Regions from separate parts of the Phytohabitans rumicis genome, predicted to be linked through region 2. Evidence: predicted binding sites of a transcription regulator. Region 2 holds the regulator's gene; the other holds the start of a gene.

Region 1 (10,655 bases), 2.3 Mb from region 2:
TGAGCGCGGCGCACCAGGTCGGCATCGTGCACGGTGACGTCAAACCGTCCAATGTGGTGGTGCCGGCGGCGGGGAACGGGCCGGCGAGGGTGACCGACTTCTCGGTGAGCCTACTGGTACGCGCCGGCCGCCGGCACCCCGAACCGTTCGAGCGGCTCCGCTACCGCGCGCCCGAGGCGACCGACGGCGCGGTGCCGGCCCCGCCCAGCGACGTGTACGCCTTCGGCACGATGCTCGGCGAGATGCTCCCCGGCGACCCGCCCGCCCGGCTGCGCATGATCGCCGACGAGTGCGTGCGGACCGATCCCGGCGTACGTCCATCCGCGACCGAGGTCTGCCAGGAACTGCGCACGCTGGCGGCGCGCCTGGAGACCTCGCCGATGGGGCTCACCCCGTCCCGGGCGGCGCTGGGCGGGCCGCCCGGACCACCGTCCCGCGGCCAGCGGGTCCGAAGACCCCGGGGCTCCGCCTGGCTCTTCGGCAGCCCGACCCGGATGGCGGTCATCTTCGCCGTGGCGCTCGCCATGGTCCTCGGCGCCTTCGCGGCGACGCGGGCGCTGTGGGGCCCAGCCGGCGAGACCGGAGCGGGCGAACCGACCGGGGTGCCGGCCGCCGCGCCGGGCGGAGCCGCCTCGTCGGCCGGCTCGAATGCGCCGCCGCTGCCGGCCGGCGCCGCCGCGCACACCCGCGAGGGCGGCATCGAGTTCGTCCGGCACTGGTTCGACATGCTCACCCACGCCCAACAGACGGGCGACACCACGGACCTCGCGGCGATCACCAGCGCGGACTGCGCCGACTGCCGCGGCGTCACCGACACGATCAAATCCGCGTACGACAGCGGTGGCTCGCTGCGTGGCGGCGCGTACCTGGTGCGGGGCGTCACGACGAACAGCCTCTTCACCCTCGACCGCCCGATCTACGAGGCGACCATCGACCGGGGTCCACGCGCGACGCTCGACCGGACCGGTGTGGAGCGGGCCAGCCTGGCCGGCCTGACCGTCGCCAGCTGCCAAGTGATTCTGGAGTGGAGGGACGGCGGGTGGCGGCTGTTGAGCGTCCCCACGCCCGGCTGCGTCGCCTGAAACCCGGCGTACGCTGAGCGGGTGAGCGCGGACATACGGGCCTCCGACGACGACCGGCACCGGGTGGTGGACGCACTCCAGCGGCACACCGAGGTCGGCCGGCTCACCCTGGACGAGTTCGCCGAGCGGGTCAGCGTGGTCTACGCCGCCCGTACCCTCGGCGAGCTGGCCGCCGTCACCCACGACCTCCCCGTCGCCGCTGCGACCCCAGCCGACACCGGCCGGCGTGACCTGCTGATCCTCTTCGCCATCGCCGCGGCGGCCCTCGTCCTGCTGGGCCTCTACGTGGCGCTCTTCCGCTAGGGGGCGGCGTCCAGCGGGTCGGCCAGGAGGCGTTCGAAAGCCAGTTCGGCGGCGCCAACGAGGGCGGCGTCCTCGCCGAGTTGGGGGTGCGGAGCCGTACGTGCTCGCGGGCGGCGGTCAGGGCCATGGAGTTGAGCCGGCTGCGGACCTGGGCGGCGGCGGCCAGGTAGACGTCCCGCAGGGTGCCGCCGAAGATGACCATCTCGGGGTCGAAGATGTTGACCAGGTTGGCGAGGCCGAAGCCGAGCCAGTCGCCGACCTGGCGTACCGCGGCCTGGGCGGTGGCGTCCCCGCGCGAGGCCGCGTCGACGATGGCGAGCGCCGCGTCCCGCCCGCCGGTGAGGTCCCGGCCGGCCGCGTTCAGGAGCGCGTGGTCGCCGATCTCGGTCTCCCAGCAGCCGCGCGAGCCGCAGCCACAGGGCCGCCCGCCGGGGAGTACGACCATGTGGCCGACCTGTCCGGCTTGCCCGGCGTGTCCGGTCAGCCGCCGCCCGCCGACGATGATGCCCGCGTCCACGCCGGCGTCGCGCTGCAGGTAAATGACGTTGTCGCAGCCGACCGCGGCCCCGCGCGCGTGCTCGGCGAGGGCGGCGACGTCGGCCGCGTTGCCCACCACGACCGGCCGGTCGGCGCCCAGCTCGCCGGCGAGGGCGGCGCCCAGCGGCTCGGCCACGGCGGCGGCGTTCGCCCCGGCGCCAGCACTCAGCCCGGCCTTCCCGTCGGTGCGCCGCATCATCCGGGTGACGGAGACGCCGCCGCCGACGTACACGGCGCCGTCGAGGACGGACTGTTGCAGCTCCTTGACCAGCTCGGCCAGCAGCGGTACGGCGTCCGCGGCGGCCAGGCCGGCCGGTCGCTCCTCGGCCCGCAGGTCGAGCACCTCGCCGCCGAGGCCCACCCGCGCCACCCGGAGCTGGTCGACCTCGATGCTGAAGGCGTACGCGTAGACCCGGGCCGACTCCGGCCGGACGACCAGCGAGGGTCGCCCGGCCCGGCCGGTCTCGCGCGGCGCCGCCTCGGTGACCAGGCCGGCGGAGGCCAGGTCGGCGGTGAGCGCCCCGATGGTGCTGCGGTTGAGGCCGAGCTCGGAGGTGAGCTCGGCCCGGGAGGTCGGGCCGTGGATGTGCACGTACCGCAGGAGGGCGCCGAGGTTCTGCCGGCGTACCTCCTCCTGGCTTGGTCCCGTGCGCATCCGTTGTCCCGCCTCCCCGTCTTGCCTCGCTATCGTGTGCCGGTCGCTGTTGCTCGGCGGCGCGACAGGGCGTCGACGACGGCCGCGGCTAGCAGGACCACACCGGTGAGCACATATTTCACACCAGAGCTGTAGCCCATCAGGCCCATGCCATTGTCGATCACGGCGATCACCGCTCCGCCGAGGACCGCGTCGAGCACGCGGCCCTTGCCGCCGAAGAGGCTAGTGCCGCCGATGACAGCGGCGCCGACCGCGTACAGCAGCACGTTGCTGCCGCCCGTGTTGGCATCGACCGAGCTGGCCTTGCTGGCCGCCACGATGCCGCCGACCGCCGCCATCGAGGAGCAGATCACGAACGCCGAGATGCGGATCCGGTCGACCGGGATACCGGCCCGGCGGGCGGCCTCCCGGTTGCCACCGACGGCGTAGAGGTGCCGGCCGTACGCGGTGCGCTGCAGCACGAACGTCCAGATGATGAGCAGCGCCGCGATGATGGGCACCACGATCGGCACGCCCTTGAGCGAGACCACCACGACGTTCCGGCTGCGCTCCTGGTTGAGCACGGATACGGCGATGCCCAGGATGAGGGCGAGCGCCCCGATCCGGGCGAGCACGACGGCGAGCGGCTCGGTGACCAGGCCGCGCGCTGCGCGCCGGCGCAGCTTGAGCAGCTGGACCGCGGCGTATCCGGCGACGCCGGCGGCGGCCAGCGCCCAGCCGAGCCAGGGCGTCATGTTCTTGTTCTCGATGGCCACGAGCACGTCGTCCTGGATGGACACGTTGGTGCCGCCCTTGATGAGCAGCAGCACGATGCCCTGGAACGCGAGGAACGCCGCCAGTGTGACGACGAACGACGGGATACCGACCTTGGCGACGAGGAAGCCCAGGACGAAGCCGATCACCACGCCGGTGGCGATCGCGGCGGCCACCGCGACGTACCAGGGGTACTCCTGGAGCGTCACGAGCTGAGCCAGCACCGCGGCGCAGACGCCACTGGCGAAGCCGGCCGACAGGTCGATCTCGCCCAGCAGGAGGACGAAGACCAGCCCCATCGCGATCAGCGTGACCGCGGCGCCCTGGGTGAACAGGTTGGCGAAGTTGCCCGCCGAGAAGAACGCCGGCCGTGCGATCGAGAAGATCACGCACAGCAGGATGAGGCCGAGGATGGCCGGGAGCGCTCCGATGTCCCCGCCACGCAGCCGGCCGATGTAGTCGCGGAAATGGCTCCCGACCGTCGGGGTCGCCGTCACGGCGGCCGGCTCGATATGCGCCGTGGTGATCATTGCTTCGCTCCCGGGATGTCGGATTCCATGAACTCGGCGCCGTTCTCCACCGCCGGCAGGCCCAGTTCGCCGCTGCGCCCGGCGGTGATCAGCTCGACGACCTGCGCATGGGTGACGTCGGTCGTTTTCACCTGGGCGACCATGCGGCCGAGGTACAGCGCGGCGATGTTGTCGGAGACGGCGAAGACGTCGTTCATGTTGTGCGAGATGAGTACGACGGCCAGCCCGTTGTCGGCGAGCCGCCGGACCAGTTCGAGCACCTGCGCGGTCTGTGCGACGCCCAGGGCGGCGGTCGGCTCGTCGAGGATGACCAGCTTGCTGTTCCACAGCACGGCCTTGGCGATGGCCACCGTCTGGCGCTGGCCGCCGGACAGGCTGGCGACGAGCTGGCGCAAAGACTTCACGGTGCGTACGGACAGGCCGGCCAGGGTGTCGGCGGCCATCTGTTCCATGGTGGGCTCGTCCAGCACGAGGCCGGAGCGCTTCTCCCGGCCCAGGAACATGTTCTGGACGATGTCGAGGTTGTCGCACAGGGCGAGGTCTTGGTAGACGACCTCGATGCCCAGTCCGGCGGCGTCCCGCGGCCCGTGGATGTGCACCGGCTGGCCCTCGAAGAAGAGCTCACCCGAGTCGATGGGATAGATCCCGCTGATGCACTTGACGAGGGTGGACTTGCCGGCGCCGTTGTCGCCGACGAGCGCGGTCACCTCTCCGGGCGGAACGGCGAAGGCCACGTCTTGCAAGACCTGAACGGGACCGAACGACTTGTCGATCCCTCGCGCTTCCAACAGGGGTGTCACGGTGCTCTCCTTAGCGCTGATCTAGGGCACACCGGCCACTTGCCGGTGCGCCCTAGATCGACCGTAATCAGGTCAGCTAATGCCTGCCTGGGTGCAGAGGGTGGCGTACGCCCCGGTGCAAAGCTCCGCCTTGGTCACGAACCCGTCGGCGACGACGTCCTTGACGTTGTCCTTGGTGATCGACACCGGCGTCAGCAGCACGGACGGCACGGTCCGGCCGGACTCTGGGTCCTTGACGCTCTGCCCGGTGTCCTTCGTCTCGCCCTTGGCCAGCGCGATCGCCAGTCCGGCGGCCGCGTCAGCCTCCTGCTTGATCGCCTTGTAGACGGTCATGCACTGGTCGCCGGCGAGGATGTTCTGCAGGCCCTGGACCGTGGCGTCCTGCCCGGTCACCGGGACCTTGCCGTTGAGCTTGTTCTTCTTGAGCACCTGGATGGCGGCGTTGCCCAGCCCGTCGTTGGCGGCCAGAACGCCGTCGATCTTGCCGTTCTGCTGGGTCATCATCTGCTCGAAGATCGTGCCGGCCTGGGTGTTGTCCCAGTCTGGCACCGACTGGTCCGGGCCCTTGACGTACTCGCCCGCGTCGTACTTCGGCTTGAGCACCGAGTCGTACCCGTTCTTGAACAGGGTGGCGTTGTTGTCGGTGGGGACCCGTTGAGCTCAGCCACCACCGGCTTCGACGCGTTCTTTTCGGTCAGGCACTTGACCAGGCCCTCGCCCTGCAGCTTGCCGACGGCCTCGTTGTCGAAGCTGACGTAGTACTGAGCGGAGCCGCCGAGGGTCAGCCGGTCGTAGTCGATCGTGGCGACGCCCTGGGACTTCGCCTTGTCCAGGACGGCCTTGCCGGTGCCGGAGTCCAGGTTGACGATCATCAGCACGTTGGCGCCGTTCGTGATCATCTGGTCGGCCAGGGTCTGGAACTGGGTCTTGTCGCCCTGCGCGTTCTGGATGTCGGACTCCACGCCGGCCGCGTCGAACGCCGCCTTCAGGAACTTCCGGTCCGCGGTCTCCCAGCGGACGGACGAGGCGCTGTCGGGCAGGATAACGCCGATCTTGGGCGTCTTGCCGGAGCCAGTGCCGGAGCCGGAGTCGTCGCCCGAATCGTCGCCACAGGCGGCGAGCGTGCCGATCGTCAGCAGGCTGACGGCGGCGATGGAGAGGATCCCTTTGCGCATAGCACGGGTCCTTTCAAAAGGTGGGTTTTTTGTGGTGGGAGTGGGTCGCGCGGCGGGCGCGGTTGTCATCAGGTCGACGTACGTTTGTTGTGTCCGGCAACGTATTGCGGCACGACCGGGTCGCACAAGACCGTCGAGCCAGCGAGTTTGTTGGCGGCGATAACAATTCGGCAACGTGATCGACATGTGCCCGTTCGCGGATCATGCCCGATTAGTGGATCACCTCACTTTACCGCCGATCATGCCCAAACCCCTCGAACTGGGCGCCGCTAGGCGGGGAAAGTTTTACGTCGATCAAGGACTTCCGCGCCGATCAAGGGCGAATGGTCGTGAATCGGAGATCAAAGCACGACCATTCGCCCTTGATCGACGCAGAAGCCCTTGATCGACGCAGAAGCCCTTGATCGGCGCGCGGAAGTCCTTGATCGACGAGGCGCGGAAGGCGGGCGTGTACGCGGAGGGTGTGTGGGCGTACGGAGAGTGAGGGAGGGAGGGAGGGGCTAGGCGGTTGCGATGACCGCGAGGACGGCTGCGGTGAGGCGGGTCAGGTCGGCGGGGGACAGCTCGACCTGGAGGCCGCGGCGGCCGGCGGAGACGTACACGGTGTCATGCTTCTCGGCGGACGAGTCGATTACGGTGGGTAGCCGCTTGCGCTGCCCGAGCGGGCTGATCCCGCCGCGTACGTAGCCGGTCGTCCGCTCGGCGACCGCCCGGTCCGCCATGGCCGCGCGCTTGCCGCCCGCCGCGGCGGCGAGCGCCTTGAGGTCGAGCTCGCCGGTGACGGGTACGACGGCGACGGTCAGCGCGCCGTCGACCTCGGTGACCAGGGTCTTGAACACCCGCTCGGCCGGCACGCCCAGGGCCGCGGCCACCTCCGCGCCGTAGTTGGGCGCGTCGGGCGACACGTCGTACGGGTGGGTGGTGTGCGCGATCTTCTGCTTCGCGAGGAGCGCGGTCGCCGGCGTGCCCTGTCCTGCCACGGGTGCACGCTACAACGGGTCGCAGACCAGGACGGTGGGTGCCCCGGCCACCCGGGTCAGCACCAGCGTCGCCGGGCCGGAGCCGGTCAGCCGCAGGTCACGGCGCAGCCGCTCGGGGTCGAGCGCGGATCCCCGCTTGAGGATCTCGACCCGCCCGACGTCCCGCTCGCGCAGCAGCGCCCGCAGGCGTTTCAACGAGAACGGCAGCGTCACCAGGACCCGGAAGCCGCGCGCGTACGGGGTTGGCGCCGGCGCGTCGGCGTACACGTAGGCGATCTCCGGGTCGGCGAGGTTGCCGCCGACCGTTGCCGCGAACTCGGCCACCAGGTGGGCCCGCACGACCGCGCCGTCCGGGTCGTACACGTAGTCGCGCACCGGCCCGATCGGCGCCCGCTCGGCACCCGAGCCGGTGAGCTCGCCGCGGTCCAGCAGGGTCGCTCGGCGGGGCACCGAGGCGAGCGGGCCGCACCAGAACGCCGCCTCGACCACGTCGCCGCCCACGCTCACCCACTCGGCCTCCGCGCCGGGCGGCACGAGCGCGTGGTCGATGCCGGGCGCCAGCTTCAGCACGGTGCGCGGGACCCGCTCGGGCAGGGCCGCCACGAAGTCCCACGGCGGGGAGTACGCGGCCGGGTCGAAGACGCGCCGGCCGCCCCGCCGCCGGGCCGGATCGCAGAAGACGGCGTCCACTCCGGAAAGGTCGAACGCCGTCGCGTCGCCGCACTCCACCGTGACGTCCAGCCCCAGCGCGGAGGCGTTCGCGGCAGCCACCGTCGCGGTCTCCGGGTCGGCTTCCACGGCGTACACCTTGATGCCGGAACGCGCGGCGGCGAATGCGTCCGCGCCGATGCCGCAACCCAGGTCGGCGAGGGTGCGCACCCCCGCGGCGCGCAACCGTGCCGCCCGCCGGTCCGCGACGGCGGCCCGGGTGGCCTGCTCGAGCCCGGCGCGGGTGAAGAACATCCGGGCCGCGTCGCGGCCGAACTTGCCGGCCGCGCGGCGGCGCAGCTCGGCCTGGGTGAGGGCGGCGGCGGCCAGGTCGGCGGGCACGCCACTGGCACGCATGGCGGCGGCGGCCGCCAGCGGGTCTCCGCCCGCCAGTTCCGCCGCCGTCGCGAGCGCTCTTTCCCCATCGGGGGTACGGAGCGCGGCGGTCACTTATTTATTCTGACCTGCCTCGATCACGGTGTCCGGACCCGGGTAGACCAGACTCTCGTGCCCGTCCGGGAAGCGGACGAGGTATGGCGGCTTGCCCTCGGCGCCGCGGACCTCGACGATCTCGCCGACTCGGTCCTTGGCGCCGACGGTGTTGCTGTGCACGTGCAAGCGGTCACCGACTGTGGCCTGCATGTCTATCGCCTCCGCGCGGTCGGCTGCGGCGTCCTTCCTAGAAACGATGCCGTAAATCACCCCGCCGCGCCATCAGTTCCGGGCACGCTGGCACTCTCCTTGACGGAGTGCTAGAAGCCGGCATAACCTGCGGTTAGCACTCTCAAACCGAGGGTGCCAGCTTTCGGGCACGCCGGCACCCGCGACGACGGCATCGCCCGGTGGCATGAGGCATCAGTATTTCGCCGGCCGGAGCTTTCGGCTGGCTAACCAGACCAGTACCCCAGGAGGGTATGCCCGTGACTACCGCGACCAAGGTTGCGATCAAGCCGCTCGAGGACCGGATTCTGGTCCAGGCGAACGAGGCTGAGACCACCACGGCGTCGGGCATCGTGATTCCCGACACCGCCAAGGAGAAGCCGCAGGAGGGCACCGTCCTCGCTGTCGGCCCCGGCCGCGTCGACGACAAGGGCAACCGGATCCCGGTTGACGTCAAGGTCGGCGACACGGTCATCTACTCGAAGTACGGCGGCACCGAGGTCAAGTACGCCGGCGAGGAGTACCTGGTGCTCTCCGCCCGCGACGTCCTCGCGGTCATCGAGAAGTGATTGACTGACGCTGACATCGCCCCGGGCCGCACCATGGTCCGGGGCGCTGCCGCCTTGAAGGGACATTAATGGCGAAGATCCTGAGTTTCTCGGACGACGCCCGGCACCTGCTCGAGCACGGCGTCAACGCGCTCGCCGACACGGTCAAGGTCACCCTCGGCCCGCGTGGGCGCAACGTCGTGCTGGACAAGAAGTTCGGCGCTCCGACGATTACCAACGACGGCGTGACGATCGCCAAGGAGATCGAGCTCGCCAACCCGTACGAGAACCTCGGCGCTCAGCTGGTCAAGGAGGTGGCGACCAAGACCAACGACGTCGCCGGCGACGGGACCACCACCGCGACCGTGCTCGCCCAGGCGATGGTGCGCGAGGGTCTGCGTAACGTCGCCGCCGGCGCCAACCCGGCCGGTCTCAAGCGCGGCGTCGACATCGCGGCCGAGGCCGTGTCGAAGGCGCTGCTCGACAAGGCCGTCGAGGTCGCCGACAAGCAGTCGATCGCCAACGTCGCCACCATCTCGGCCCAGGACGCCACCATCGGCGACCTGATCGCCGAGGCGATGGAGAAGGTGGGCCGCGACGGTGTCATCACCGTCGAGGAGGGCTCCACGCTGGCCACCGAGCTGGAGGTCACCGAGGGCCTGCAGTTCGACAAGGGCTTCATCTCCCCGCACTTCGTCACCGACTCGGAGTCGCAGGAGGCGGTGCTCGAGGACGCGCACATCCTCATCACCACCCAGAAGATCTCCGCGGTCGAGGAGCTGCTGCCGCTGCTGGAGCAGGTGCTCCAGGCCAACAAGCCGCTCCTGATCATCGCGGAGGACGTCGAGGGGCAGGCGCTGGCCACGCTCGTGGTCAACGCGATCCGCAAGACGTTCAAGGTCGTCGCCGTGAAGGCGCCCGGGTTCGGTGACCGGCGCAAGGCGATGCTCCAGGACATCGCGATCCTCACCGGCGGTGCCGTGGTGGCCCCCGAGCTGGGCTACAAGCTCGACGGGGTCGGCCTGGAGGTGCTGGGCCGGGCCCGGCGCATCGTGGTCGACAAGGACAACACCACGATCGTCGAGGGCGCGGGCAACGAGTCCGAGGTCTCCGACCGGGTCGCCCAGCTCCGCAAGGAGATCGAGGCATCCGACTCCGAGTGGGACCGGGAGAAGCTCGCCGAGCGGCTGGCCAAGCTCTCCGGCGGCATCGCGGTGATCAAGGCCGGCGGCGCGACCGAGGTCGAGCTGAAGGAGCGCAAGCACCGCATCGAGGACGCCATCTCGGCGACCAAGGCCGCGGTCGAGGAGGGCACTGTGCCCGGCGGCGGCGCCGCCCTGGTGCAGATCGCCGCGTCCCTCGACGGTGGGCTCGGCCAGACCGGCGACGAGGCGGTGGGCGTGTCGATCGTGCGAAAGGCCCTCGTCGAGCCGCTGCGCTGGATCGCCGAGAACGCCGGCCACGACGGCTACGTCGTGGTGGAGAAGGTGCGCGCCAAGGACTGGGGCTTCGGCCTCGACGCGGCCACCGGCGAGTACGTCGCGCTGGCCGCGGCGGGCATCATCGACCCGGTCAAGGTGACCCGCAACGCGGTCACCAACGCCGCGTCGATCGCCGGGCTCCTGCTGACCACGGAGAGCCTGATCGTGGAAAAGCCCGAAAAGCCGGCCCCGGCAGCCGCCGGCGGCGGTCACGGGCACGGCCACGGTCACCAGCACGGCCCGGGCTTCTAGCCCGACGCCTCTTCCGTGATCAGGGCGTCCCTCAAGTCGTTATAGCGGCTTGAGGGACGCCCTGATCATTACAGGGGGCTTACCGAGTGGCGGCGAGTGCGGCGGCCCGGGGCAGACTGGGTGCCATGCGAAACGGCGTGCGCGGTGCGCTGGCGGGCGTGGCTGCCGCCGCGGTGGCCCTCGGGCTGGCG
Region 2 (10,655 bases):
GGAGGCGGGTGCCGCGCTCGCCGACGTACTGCTCGGCGTGGCGGAGCCCGGCGGGCGGCTGCCCACCACGTGGCCCCGCCGTGACGAGGACGCGCTGCCCGTCACGCCGCTGGACGGCGCCCTGCCGTACGACGAGGGCGTGTTCCTCGGCTACCGGGGCAAGGATTCCGACCCGCTCTTCCCGTTCGGGCACGGGTTGGGCTACACGACGTGGGCGTACGAGGAACTGTCCATCGAGGACATGTGCGCGGTCGTGGAGCTGCGCAACACCGGCAAGCGCCACGGCCGCGAGGTGGTGCAGCTCTACGTAGGACCGTCCACCGAGGACCCCGAACGCCCGGCCCGCTGGCTAGCCGGCTTCGCCGTAGCCGAGGCCGCCCCCGGCGACCCGGCCACCGTGCGCATCCCGCTCCCCCAGCGCACCTTCGAGACCTGGCACGCTTCCGCCTGGCAGGTCGTCCCCGGCGACTACGTGGTGTCCGCCGCCCACAGCGCGGCCGACATCCGCCTCACCACCACCCTGTTGATCAGGGAGTAACTCGGGCGTGTTGCGGCGCGCCGAGAGAGCTGGTCCCTGATCAACGCGGCCCTACCACCGTCCCAGCCGCGCGGATAGCACCGAAAGGGCCGCCACGCCGGCCGTGGAGGTGCGGAGGACCTGCTCGCCCAGGCGGACCAAGCTTGCGCCGGCCGACTCGAAGGCGGCCAACTCCTCCGGGGCGATGCCGCCCTCGGGGCCGACCACGAGCGCGATCTCGCCAGCGGCCGGGAGGTCCACAGTCGACAGCCGGGTCTCCGCCTCCTCGTGCAGGACCAGGGTGGCCCGCACGGTCGCTTCGCGGGTCGACACCGGCGGCGCCACGGTCGGCAGCCAGGGGCGGCGGGCCTGCTTGGCCGCCTCGCGGGCGGTCGCCACCCACTTGTCGTGGGCGCGGGTGCCCCGCTCGCCTTTCCACTGCACCACCGAGCGGACCGCCGCCCAGGGCACGATCTCGTCGACACCCACCTCGGTCATCGCCTGTACGGCCAGCTCGCCCCGATCACCCTTGGCGATGCCCTGGATCACGACCAGTCGCGGGTCGGGCGCCTCGGCGTACCCCCGGGAGATGATGCGCAGGTCGAGGCTGCCGCGGCCGGCGGCGGTGACCACGGCGGTGGCCGTGCCCCCGCGCCCGTCGGCGAGGACCAGATCCTCCCCGACCCGCAGCCGCTGGACGGTGGCCGCGTGATGCCCCTCCGCCCCGCCCAGCGTGGCGGTGTCCCCGCTGGGCAGCGCGTCAACGAGGAAGAGCGGCGCGCTCACAGCGCCTTCTTGTGAGCGCGCGCGGCGGCGCCCGTAGGCACCGTTTTCCCAGCGGCGACCGGGTCCGCGGTGGGCTCTGGTTCGCGGCGCCGCTGACAAAACGGCGCCACGCCGCCGCGCGCGCTCACAAGATCCCGGTGATCAGGGAGCCGCTCCCCTGCCACGCCGCAACACGCCAGAGCCGTTCCCTGATCAACGGGGAGAGACAGGGGGAGAGCGGCGCGCTCACGCGTGGCCGTTGAAGGCGTCGCGCATGCGACTGAAGAAGCCGCCTTGTTTGGTTAACTCGGCTACTTCCTCGCCTCTTGTTTTGGCGAAGTCTCTCAGGATGCGCTCTTGGTCGGGGTCTAGTTTGGTGGGGGTTCTTACGTCCAGGTGGACGAAGAGGTCGCCGCGGCCGGTGCCACGCAGGTGCGGTACGCCCCGGGCGCGCAGCCGCAACGTCGCGCCGGGCTGGGTGCCGGCCTTGACGTCGAGCTGCTCCTCGCTGTCGAGCGTCTTGATGGTCAGCCGGGTGCCGAGCGCGGCGGCCGTCATCGGGACGGTGACCCGGCAGTGCAGGTCGTCGCCCTTGCGCGAGTAGACGTCGTGCGGCCGTTCGTGGATCTCGACGTACAGGTCGCCGGCGGTGCCGCCGCCCGGCCCGACCTCGCCCTGCTGGGCCAGCCGGATGCGCATGCCGTCTTCGACGCCCGCCGGGATCTTGACGGTCAGTGACCGGCGGGTGCGGACCCGGCCGTCGCCGCCGCAGGTCGCGCACGCGTGCGGGATGACCGTGCCGTACCCCTGGCAGACCGTGCACGGGCGGGACGAGACCACCTGGCCCAGGAACGTGCGCTGCACCGACTGCACCTCGCCGCGCCCGCCGCACGCCTCGCAGGTGGCCAGGTGGGTGCCGGCCGCGGTGCCCGCGCCGGAGCACGTGGTGCACAGGACGGCGGTGTCGACGGTGATCGGGGCCTCGACGCCGAACGCGGTCTCGACCAGGTCGAGCTCCAGCCGCAAGATCGCGTCGGCGCCCGGCCGGGTGCGCGACCGCGGCCCGCGCGTGCCCGCCGCGGTGCCGAAGAACGCGTCCATAATGTCCTGGAATCCGACGAACGGACCCGCGCCGGGACCACCGCCCGGACCGCCGCCGCCGGGCGCGAGTGGGTCGCCGCCGAGGTCGACGATCTGCCGCTTCTGGTCGTCGGACAGCACCTCGTACGCGGCGTTGATGTCCTTGAACTTCTCGTGCGCATCCGGATCCGGGTTGACGTCCGGGTGATACTGGCGAGCCAGTTTCCGGTATGCGCGTTTGATCTCGTCGTCGGATGCGTCCCGGTTCACACCGAGAATCCCGTAGTAGTCCTTGGCCACTGCGTTCCGTGTCCTCATGTTCTCGCGCTGTCCCGGGCTAGGTATTTCCCAACAGGTCGCCTACGTAGCGTGCCACGGCGCGCACCGTGGCGATGGTGCCGGGGTAGTCCATCCTCGTCGGCCCGAGGACGCCGAGGCCACCCATGATTGTCATACCCGGCCCATAACCGGTACTGACCACCGAGGTGGACCGCAGGTTGTCGATCTCGTTTTCGTCTCCGATGCGCACGCGCAGCGTGGTCGCGTCGACCTCGCCGAGCAGCTTGAGCAGGATGACCTCCTCCTCAAGCGCCTCCAGGATGGGCTGCAACGAGCCCTGAAAGTCAAGTAACCCGCCACGCGTCAGATTGGCACGGCCAGCGAGCGCGATCCGCTCCTCGTGCCGCTCGACGAGCGTCTCCAGCAACACCGTGGCGAGGGTGACCATGGTGTTGCGGTCGTCCGGGGAAACCTCGTCGACCAGCGCCTGCACCAGCGGCGGGGTGTCCGACAGGCGCTTGCCGACCAGCTTTTCGTTGACCCGCCGGCGCAGGTCGGTGACCGAGTCGACGTGCACCGGACCGGGCAGCTCGACCAGCCGCTGCTCGACCCGCCCGCTGTCGGCGATCATCACGAGCATGAGCCGGGTCGTGGAGATCGGCACCAGCTCCAGGTGGCGCACGGACGAGCGGGCCAGGCTCGGGTACTGCACCACCGCGACCTGCCGGGTCAGCTGCGCGAGCAGCCGGACCGTGCGGTGCACCACGTCGTCCAGGTCGAGGGCGCCGGCCAGGAAGCGCTCGATCGCGCGGCGCTCGGCCGGGCTCAGCGGCTTGACCCGGGACAGCCGGTCGACGAAGAGCCGGTAGCCGCGGTCGGTCGGTACCCGGCCGGCGCTGGTGTGCGGCTGCCGGATGTAGCCCTCCTCCTCCAGCACCGCCATGTCGTTGCGCACGGTGGCCGGGGAGACGCCCAATTGATGCCGCTCGACCAGCGCCTTGCTGCCGACCGGCTCCTGGGTGGCCACGTAGTCCTCGACGATCGCGCGTAGGACGTCGAGCTTGCGGTCGTCCAGACTCATGACTCACCCCCTTTTGGCACTCGACTGTAGCGAGTGCCAGTCTACGTCGCATCCCCGTACGCTCGCGATGATCACTTTAGGCAACTCAATGAGTGTGTTGTGTAGCGCGGATTGATCGGTAGTCCTACCGTGGCCTGCATGACAGAACCACCTCGCCCTCCCGGAGAGAGCGACCCCGGGGCGACGCCCCCGGATCCGACCTCTCCGCCACCACCTCCAGCGTCCTACTCGATGCCGGGCGAGGCACCCTCTCCCGGCTACGCTCCGCCACCGGCGGATACACCGCCGCCCCCGCCACCCGGCACGGGTTACCCACCGCCGGCTGGCGGCGGCTACCCACCACCGCCCGGCGGGGATATCCGCCGCCCGGCTACCCGCCACAGGGTCCGCCCGGCGGGTACTACGGCGGCCCCGCCCCGGCGGGCTACGCCAACAATGAGGAGAAGACCTGGGCCCTGGTCGCCCACTTCGGCGGCGCGGCCGGCGCGTTCGTCGGCGGTGGCACGCTGGGCTGGGTCGGACCGCTCGTCGCACTCCTGGCCAAGGGCAACCAGTCGCCGACCGTCCGCGCGCACGCCATCGCCGCGCTCAACTTCCAGCTGCTGTGGTCGATCATCACGGTGGTGTGCTGGATCCTGGTCTGCGCGCTGATCGGCTTCATCCTCGCGCCCGCCGCGATGATCATCGCGATCGTCTTCGGCATCATCGGCGGCGTGAAGGCCAACGACGGCCAGCTGTACAACTACCCGATGAGCGTCTCCATCATCAAGTAAGGTCGCGCACCACCGCGTCGGCCAGCAAGCGGCCGCGGAGCGTCAACACGACGCTCCCGGCCCGCTCCACCAGCAGCCCGTCGCCCACCGCGCGGGCCGCGGCCGCACGCCCCGCGCCGTCGAGCGCCGACAGCGGCAGCCCCGACGCCAGCCGCAGCCGCAGCATCACGTCCTCCATCCGCCGGTCGGCCGCCGACAGGACCTCCCGCCCGTGGCCGGGCGAGGCCCCCTCGGCCAGCCGGCCCGCGTACGCCGACGGGTGCTTGACGTTCCACCACCGCACGCCGCCGACGTGGCTGTGCGCCCCCGGACCGAGGCCCCACCAGTCGCCGCCGGCCCAGTAGAGCAGGTTGTGCCGGCACCGGGCGCCCTCGCTCGTGGCCCAGTTGGACACCTCGTACCAGGAGAAGCCGGCCGCGTCGAGCGCCGCCTCCGCGGCCAGGTACCGGTCCGCGGCGACGTCGTCCGAGGGGTACGGCAGCTCGCCGCGCCGCATCCGCGCGGCGAGCCGGGTGCCCTCCTCCACGATCAAGGCGTAGGCGCTGACGTGGTCCACGCCCGCCCGCACGGCCGCGTCCAGCGACGCGGCGAAGTCGTCCGCCGACTCCCCCGGCGTGCCATAGATCAGGTCGAGGTTGACATGGTCGAAACCGGCCTCGCGGGCCTCCAGCGCCGCGGCCGGCGCCCGGCCCGCGGTGTGCCGCCTATCCAGAATCTGGAGTACGCCAGGGGCGGTCGACTGCATACCCAGGGAGACCCGGGTGAACCCCGCCTTGCGCAGCCGCTGCAGCGACGCCGGCGTCACCGACTCGGGGTTGGCCTCGGTGGTGACCTCGGCGCCGGCGGCCAGCCCCCAGGTGCGGTCGATCGCGTCCAGGATGCGGGCCAGGTCATCGGGGTCGAGCAGGGTCGGCGTGCCGCCGCCGACGAAGACCGTGTCGACCCGGGGCGGCGCCACCACGGTGGCCGCCAGGGCCAGCTCAGCGAGCACCGTGCCGGCGTACGCGTCCCGGCTCGCGCCGCCACCCAGTTCCGCCGCCGTGTACGTGTTGAAGTCGCAGTACCCGCACCGGCTGGCGCAGAACGGCACGTGGACGTACACGCCGAAGCCGTGCCCGCCCAACTGGGTCCCAGGCGGCAGCGCGCCGTCGCGGGGCACGGCGTCGCCATCGGGAAGCGCACTGGGCATGTGACTAGTCTGCCCGCATGACTTCTGAGGGCGATGCGCTGGTACGCGTCGAGACCGGGCAGGGCGTGGCGACGCTCACGCTGGACAGCCCGCACAACCGCAACGCGCTGTCCACGCCGCTGATGACGCAGCTCCTGGCCGCCCTCGCCGCGGCCGAGTCGGACGACGAGGTGCGGGTGGTGGTGCTCTCGCACACCGGGCCGGTGTTCTGCTCGGGCGCCGACCTGAAGGAGACCGCCGCGGCGTACGCCTCCGGGCAAAGCGAGCGGAGCGAGCCATCCGGCACAGTTCCGGCCGCGATGCTCGGCGACGTGTTCGCGAGGCTCTGGGAGTTTCCCAAGCCGGTGGTGGCGCGTGTCGGCGGGCCGGCGCGGGCGGGCGGCCTGGGCCTGATCGCGGCCGCGGACATCGCCATCTGCACGGAGGACGCCACGTTCGCGTTCACCGAGGTGCGGCTCGGCGTGGTGCCCGCGGTCATCTCCGCTACCGTGCTGCCGCGGCTGCAACCGCGGGCCGCGGCGGAGCTCTTCCTGACCGGGGACGTCTTCGACGGGCGGCGGGCCGCGCAGATCGGCCTGGTGACGGCGGCGTCACCGGCCGCCTCTCTGGACGCCACGGTGGCCGCCTACTGCGCCGCGCTGGTCCGGGGCGCACCACGGGCGCTGGCCGGCACGAAGGGCATCCTGCACCGCCGGTCGGCCGCTACCGTACGTGAAGATCTCTCGGAACTATCTGCCCTTTCGGTGGACTATTTCCTGTCCGAAGAGGGGCGGGAGGGTGTCCAAGCGTTCCGCGAAAAGCGTGACCCGTGGTGGGTCCCGCAGGGGTCTGGAGGCGCTTAAATCCCCCTTCCGCGCCAAACCGGCCACGGGTACGGTCGGCTTCTGATCCGGGTCGTACCCTGGACGCACGACTCATGTGGGGGTGACGGTGCGTATTCGGGCAGGGGCGGTGGCCGCCATCGGGCTAGTCCTGGTGGCGGCAATTGGGCTGTACGTCGGCAACCGCGACTTCGCCCCCGACCTGAAGCTGCCCCGGCCCAGCAGCCGGGCCTGCGTCGTGCAGGCCGACGGTGAGGTGAGCCTCAACGCCGAGCAGATGGCGCACGCGGCCACCATCGCCGCGATCGGCGTGCAGCGCGGCATGCCCGAGCGCGCGGTCGTGGTGGCGCTCGCGACCGCGCTGCAAGAGTCCAAGTTGGAAAACCTCTCCGGCGGTGACCGCGACTCGGTCGGCCTCTTCCAGCAGCGGCCCAGCCAGGGGTGGGGCACGGCGAAGCAGATCGGCGACCCGCGGTACGCGGCGACCAAGTTCTACGCCGCGCTGAAGAAGGTGCGCGGCTGGGAGCGCCTGCGGGTCACCGAGGCCGCGCAGCGCGTGCAGCGGTCGGCCTACCCCGAGGCGTACCAGAAGTGGGCGGACGAGTCGGCGGTGCTGACCAACGCGCTGCTCGGCAACGCGACCGGCGCGGTGGCGTGCACGGTGGACGGCGAGCCGGCGATGCGCGGTCCGGCCGCCGCCGAGGCCCTGGTGACCGGCATGCGGCTGGACTGGGGCCGGCTGGAGACCACGTCGCCGACCGAGCTGACCGGCCTGGCCGTGCCGGCGGCCAGCGCCAAGGCGGGCTGGCGGTACGCGCACTGGCTGGTCTCGCACGCCACCGACCACGGCGTCAAGCGGGTGCGGTTTGGTGAGCTCGAATGGACGGCGAGTGCCGGTTCGTGGGCCAAGATAGGCGGCACCGTCAACGGCGGGCAGGTCGTCGCCGAGGTCTTTTCCGCGCCCTGACGGGAATGGCGACCCAAAAGGTTGCGTCATCTAAAACACAGCGGCCGCGAAATCGGACTTGTCACCCTGAATGCGCCGCTACCGGCAGGCATTTGTCACGGTCAGCAGCATGTTGATCTCTCCTCGTAGGTCCTTGCCAGGTCTTTCATAAGTCCTTCAAAATGACGGCCGGAGCCCTTTCCAACGAGAGCTACGCTCACCCCACTAAAGCTTTGCTAAAGGAAGGTGGGGCGGTGTTCGACTACGGGGACCGGACCGGCTACGAGCCGATCGGCGACGTCGACCGCAAGGAATTCCACGACCAGGGCTTCCTGCTCCTGCGGAACGTGCTGACCGAGGAACACCGTGCCGCGCTGGAGGCGGCCGTCGACCGCGTGTACGCGGAGGAGGGCACCCCGGGCGAGACGCTGCACCTGCTCGGGTTCCTGGAGCGCGACGAACTCTTCGGCGAGTTGCTCACCCACCCGACCGTCTTCCCGTACATGTGGGGGCTGGCCGGCTGGAACATCTACTCGCACCACAACCACCTCGACGTGACCCCGCCGGCGAAGGAGCCGGAGAAGCCGTACTGGGGGTGGCACCAGGACGGCTACCGGCAGAACTCGGACCCGGAGACCCTGGACCCCGACCTGCCGCGGCCGATGTTCTCGCTCAAGGTGGCGTACGTGCTCTCCGACATGTCGGAGACCGGCCGGGGCGCCACGAAGGTGATCCCGGGCAGCCACCTGCAGAACTCGCTGGCCCGCCCGTCGGACCTGACCGTGCACAACCCGGACCCCGAGGGCACGCTGGAGATCACGGCGAACCCGGGCGACGCGTTCATCTTCGACCGCCGCCAGTGGCACTCCCGCTCCACCAACCTGTCGACGGTCACCCGGAAGATCCTGTTCATCGGATACACGTACCGGTGGATCCGGCCGCTGGACGAGCTGCACATCGACAAGGACGGCCCGTGGTGGGCGGGCCGGACGCCGGTGCAGCGCCAGTTGTGCGGCGAGGGTACGCACACGGCCAACTACTGGGGCGTCAACTGGGACGGCTACGTGGACGACGAGATTCCCCTGCGGCGCGAGCTGAAGGTTCGCGGCCTGCTCGACCGCCGCATTCCCTGGCTGAGGTGAGCCCCCCTCACTCGGCCAAATGATCATGGGGTGTGCGGCGGCCACAACGACGTGGCATGCCGCACACCCCATGATCGATGGGAGGGGGGTTAGTAGCGGGAGACACCGCGGCGGCCGATGACACCGACCGTCAGGGCGACGCCGATTGCCGCGAGGACGACCTGGACGAAGATTTCGGTCCAGTCCAGGCCGGACGTGTCCGCCACGCCCGCGGCCCGTGCGATCACGGTGCCGAGCAGCGCCGCGCCCACGCCGATGAGCATGGTCAGCCAGATCGGGATGCTCTGGCGGCCGGGCACGACCAGCCGCCCCAGGGCACCGATGATCAACCCGATGATGAGTGCCGAGATGATGCCGGTAGCGGTCATGGCACCGTGAGTACCCGAGCGGTCAAACGCCCAAACGCCGCGCGGCGTCGCGGACCGCCGCATCCATCGTTTCGAAGGCCAAAGACGGCGGCTTGTCCAGGTCGAACCAGGCCATGTCGGACGACTCGCTGGGGTCGAGCGTCACGTCCGCGCCGTCCAGCGTCGCCAGGAAAAAGCAATCGAGTACGGGCAACCGCTCGCCCTGGTAGTCGTAGCTCCCGACATACATGCCGACGAAGTCACCGAGGGTGACCTCGACGCCGAGCTCCTCGCGGCCCTCGCGCACGGCGGCGGCCGCGGGATCTTCCCACCCGTCGCAGAAGCCGCCCGGCGTCTCCCACAGCCCCGCCTGCGGCTCCGCGGCCCGCTTGAGCGCCAGGAAGCGGCCGCTCTCGTGCACGATCAGGCTCCCGGTGGGGCGCGGGTTGACGAAGAGGGCGTAGCCGCACGCGCCGCACACGGTCGGTGGCGCGGCCTCCAGCTTCTGGCCGCAACGGGGGCAGAACATTACTTCTTGCCCGCCTTGCCCTCTCCACCGTCCGAGGTGGACAGGGCCGCGATGAACGCCTCCTGGGGCACCTCGACGCGGCCCACCATCTTCATCCGCTTCTTGCCTTCCTTCTGCTTTTCCAGCAGCTTGCGCTTTCGGGTGATGTCGCCGCCGTAGCACTTGGCCAGCACGTCCTTGCGGATCGCCCGGATCGTCTCGCGGGCGATCACCCGGTTGCCGATCGCGGCCTGGATCGGCACCTCGAACTGCTGGCGCGGGATCAGGCTGCGCAGCTTGGCCGCGATCGTGACGCCGTAGTTGTACGCCTTGTCCTTGTGCACGATCGCGCTGAACGCGTCGACCGCCTCGCCGTGCAACAGGATGTCGACCTTGACCAGCTCGGCCATCTGCTCGCCGCTGGGCTCGTAGTCCAGGCTCGCGTACCCCTTGGTACGGCTCTTGAGCTGGTCGAAGAAGTCGTAAATGATCTCGGCGAGGGGCAGCGTGTAGCGCAGCTCGACCCGGTCGGCGGACAGGTAGTCCATGCCGCGCAGGGTGCCGCGGCGGCCCTGGCACAGCTCCATCACCGCACCCACGTAGTCGTTGGGGGTCAGCACGGTGGCCCGGACGACCGGCTCGTAGACCTCGGCGATCTTGCCGGTCGGGTATTCGCTGGGGTTGGTGACGACGACCTCGGTGCCGTCCTCCATGAGCACGCGGTACACCACGTTGGGCGCGGTGGAGATCAGGTCGAGGTTGAACTCGCGCTCCAGGCGCTCCCGGATGATCTCCAGGTGGAGCAGGCCGAGGAAGCCGCAGCGGAACCCGAAGCCGAGCGCCGCGCTGGACTCCGGCTCGTAGTGGAGCGCGGCGTCGTTGAGCTTCAAGCGGTCCAGGGCGTCGCGAAAGTCGGGGTAGTCCGAGCCGTCGATCGGGTAGAGCCCCGAGTAGACCATCGGCTTCGGGTCCTTGTAGCCGCCGAGCGCCTCCTTGGCCGGGCGGGAGTTGATCGTGACGGTGTCGCCGACCCGGGACTGGCGGACGTCCTTCACGCCGGTGATCAGATAGCCCACCTCGCCGACCCCGAGCGCCTGCGCCTTCTCCATCTCCGGCGCGATGACACCCAGCTCCAGCAGCTCGTGCACCGCCCCGGTGGACATCATCTTGATCCGCTCGCGGGCCTCGATCCGGCCGTCGATCACCC

What was found. The regulator HrcA, encoded in region 2, represses chaperone genes, less so after heat shock. The targets are predictions, from matches to a motif close to GGTTNGCACNCTCNNNNNGAGNGTGCNAACC.
Region 1: groES (co-chaperone GroES) is a predicted target of HrcA. The motif match lies at 8,297-8,327, and genes of this name have one in related genera.

Annotation. Positions count from the first base shown of each region.
Region 1 covers NZ_BLPG01000001.1:3,602,309-3,612,963, reverse strand. The annotation lists gene Prum_RS15820 (DUF6318 family protein) at 1-1,082, shown strand, start outside; gene Prum_RS15815 (DUF1707 SHOCT-like domain-containing protein) at 1,104-1,385, shown strand; partial or broken gene Prum_RS15810 (ROK family transcriptional regulator) at 1,382-2,577, opposite strand; gene Prum_RS15805 (sugar ABC transporter permease) at 2,607-3,860, opposite strand; gene Prum_RS15800 (ATP-binding cassette domain-containing protein) at 3,857-4,681, opposite strand; partial or broken gene Prum_RS15795 (sugar ABC transporter substrate-binding protein) at 4,733-5,835, opposite strand; gene ybaK (Cys-tRNA(Pro) deacylase) at 6,336-6,815, opposite strand; gene Prum_RS15785 (THUMP-like domain-containing protein) at 6,825-7,973, opposite strand; gene Prum_RS15780 (DUF1918 domain-containing protein) at 7,974-8,165, opposite strand; gene groES (co-chaperone GroES) at 8,444-8,752, shown strand; gene groL (chaperonin GroEL) at 8,821-10,464, shown strand; gene Prum_RS15765 (molybdopterin-dependent oxidoreductase) at 10,590-10,655, shown strand, end outside.
Region 2 covers NZ_BLPG01000001.1:5,885,367-5,896,021, reverse strand. The annotation lists gene Prum_RS26835 (beta-glucosidase family protein) at 1-538, shown strand, start outside; gene Prum_RS26830 (16S rRNA (uracil(1498)-N(3))-methyltransferase) at 590-1,303, opposite strand; gene dnaJ (molecular chaperone DnaJ) at 1,529-2,662, opposite strand; gene hrcA (heat-inducible transcriptional repressor HrcA) at 2,700-3,722, opposite strand; gene Prum_RS54560 (DUF4870 domain-containing protein) at 3,857-4,495, shown strand; gene hemW (radical SAM family heme chaperone HemW) at 4,488-5,684, opposite strand; gene Prum_RS26805 (enoyl-CoA hydratase-related protein) at 5,702-6,526, shown strand; gene Prum_RS26800 (hypothetical protein) at 6,609-7,472, shown strand; gene Prum_RS26795 (phytanoyl-CoA dioxygenase family protein) at 7,706-8,593, shown strand; gene Prum_RS26790 (GlsB/YeaQ/YmgE family stress response membrane protein) at 8,683-8,961, opposite strand; gene Prum_RS26785 (NUDIX hydrolase) at 8,984-9,469, opposite strand; gene lepA (translation elongation factor 4) at 9,469-10,655, opposite strand, start outside.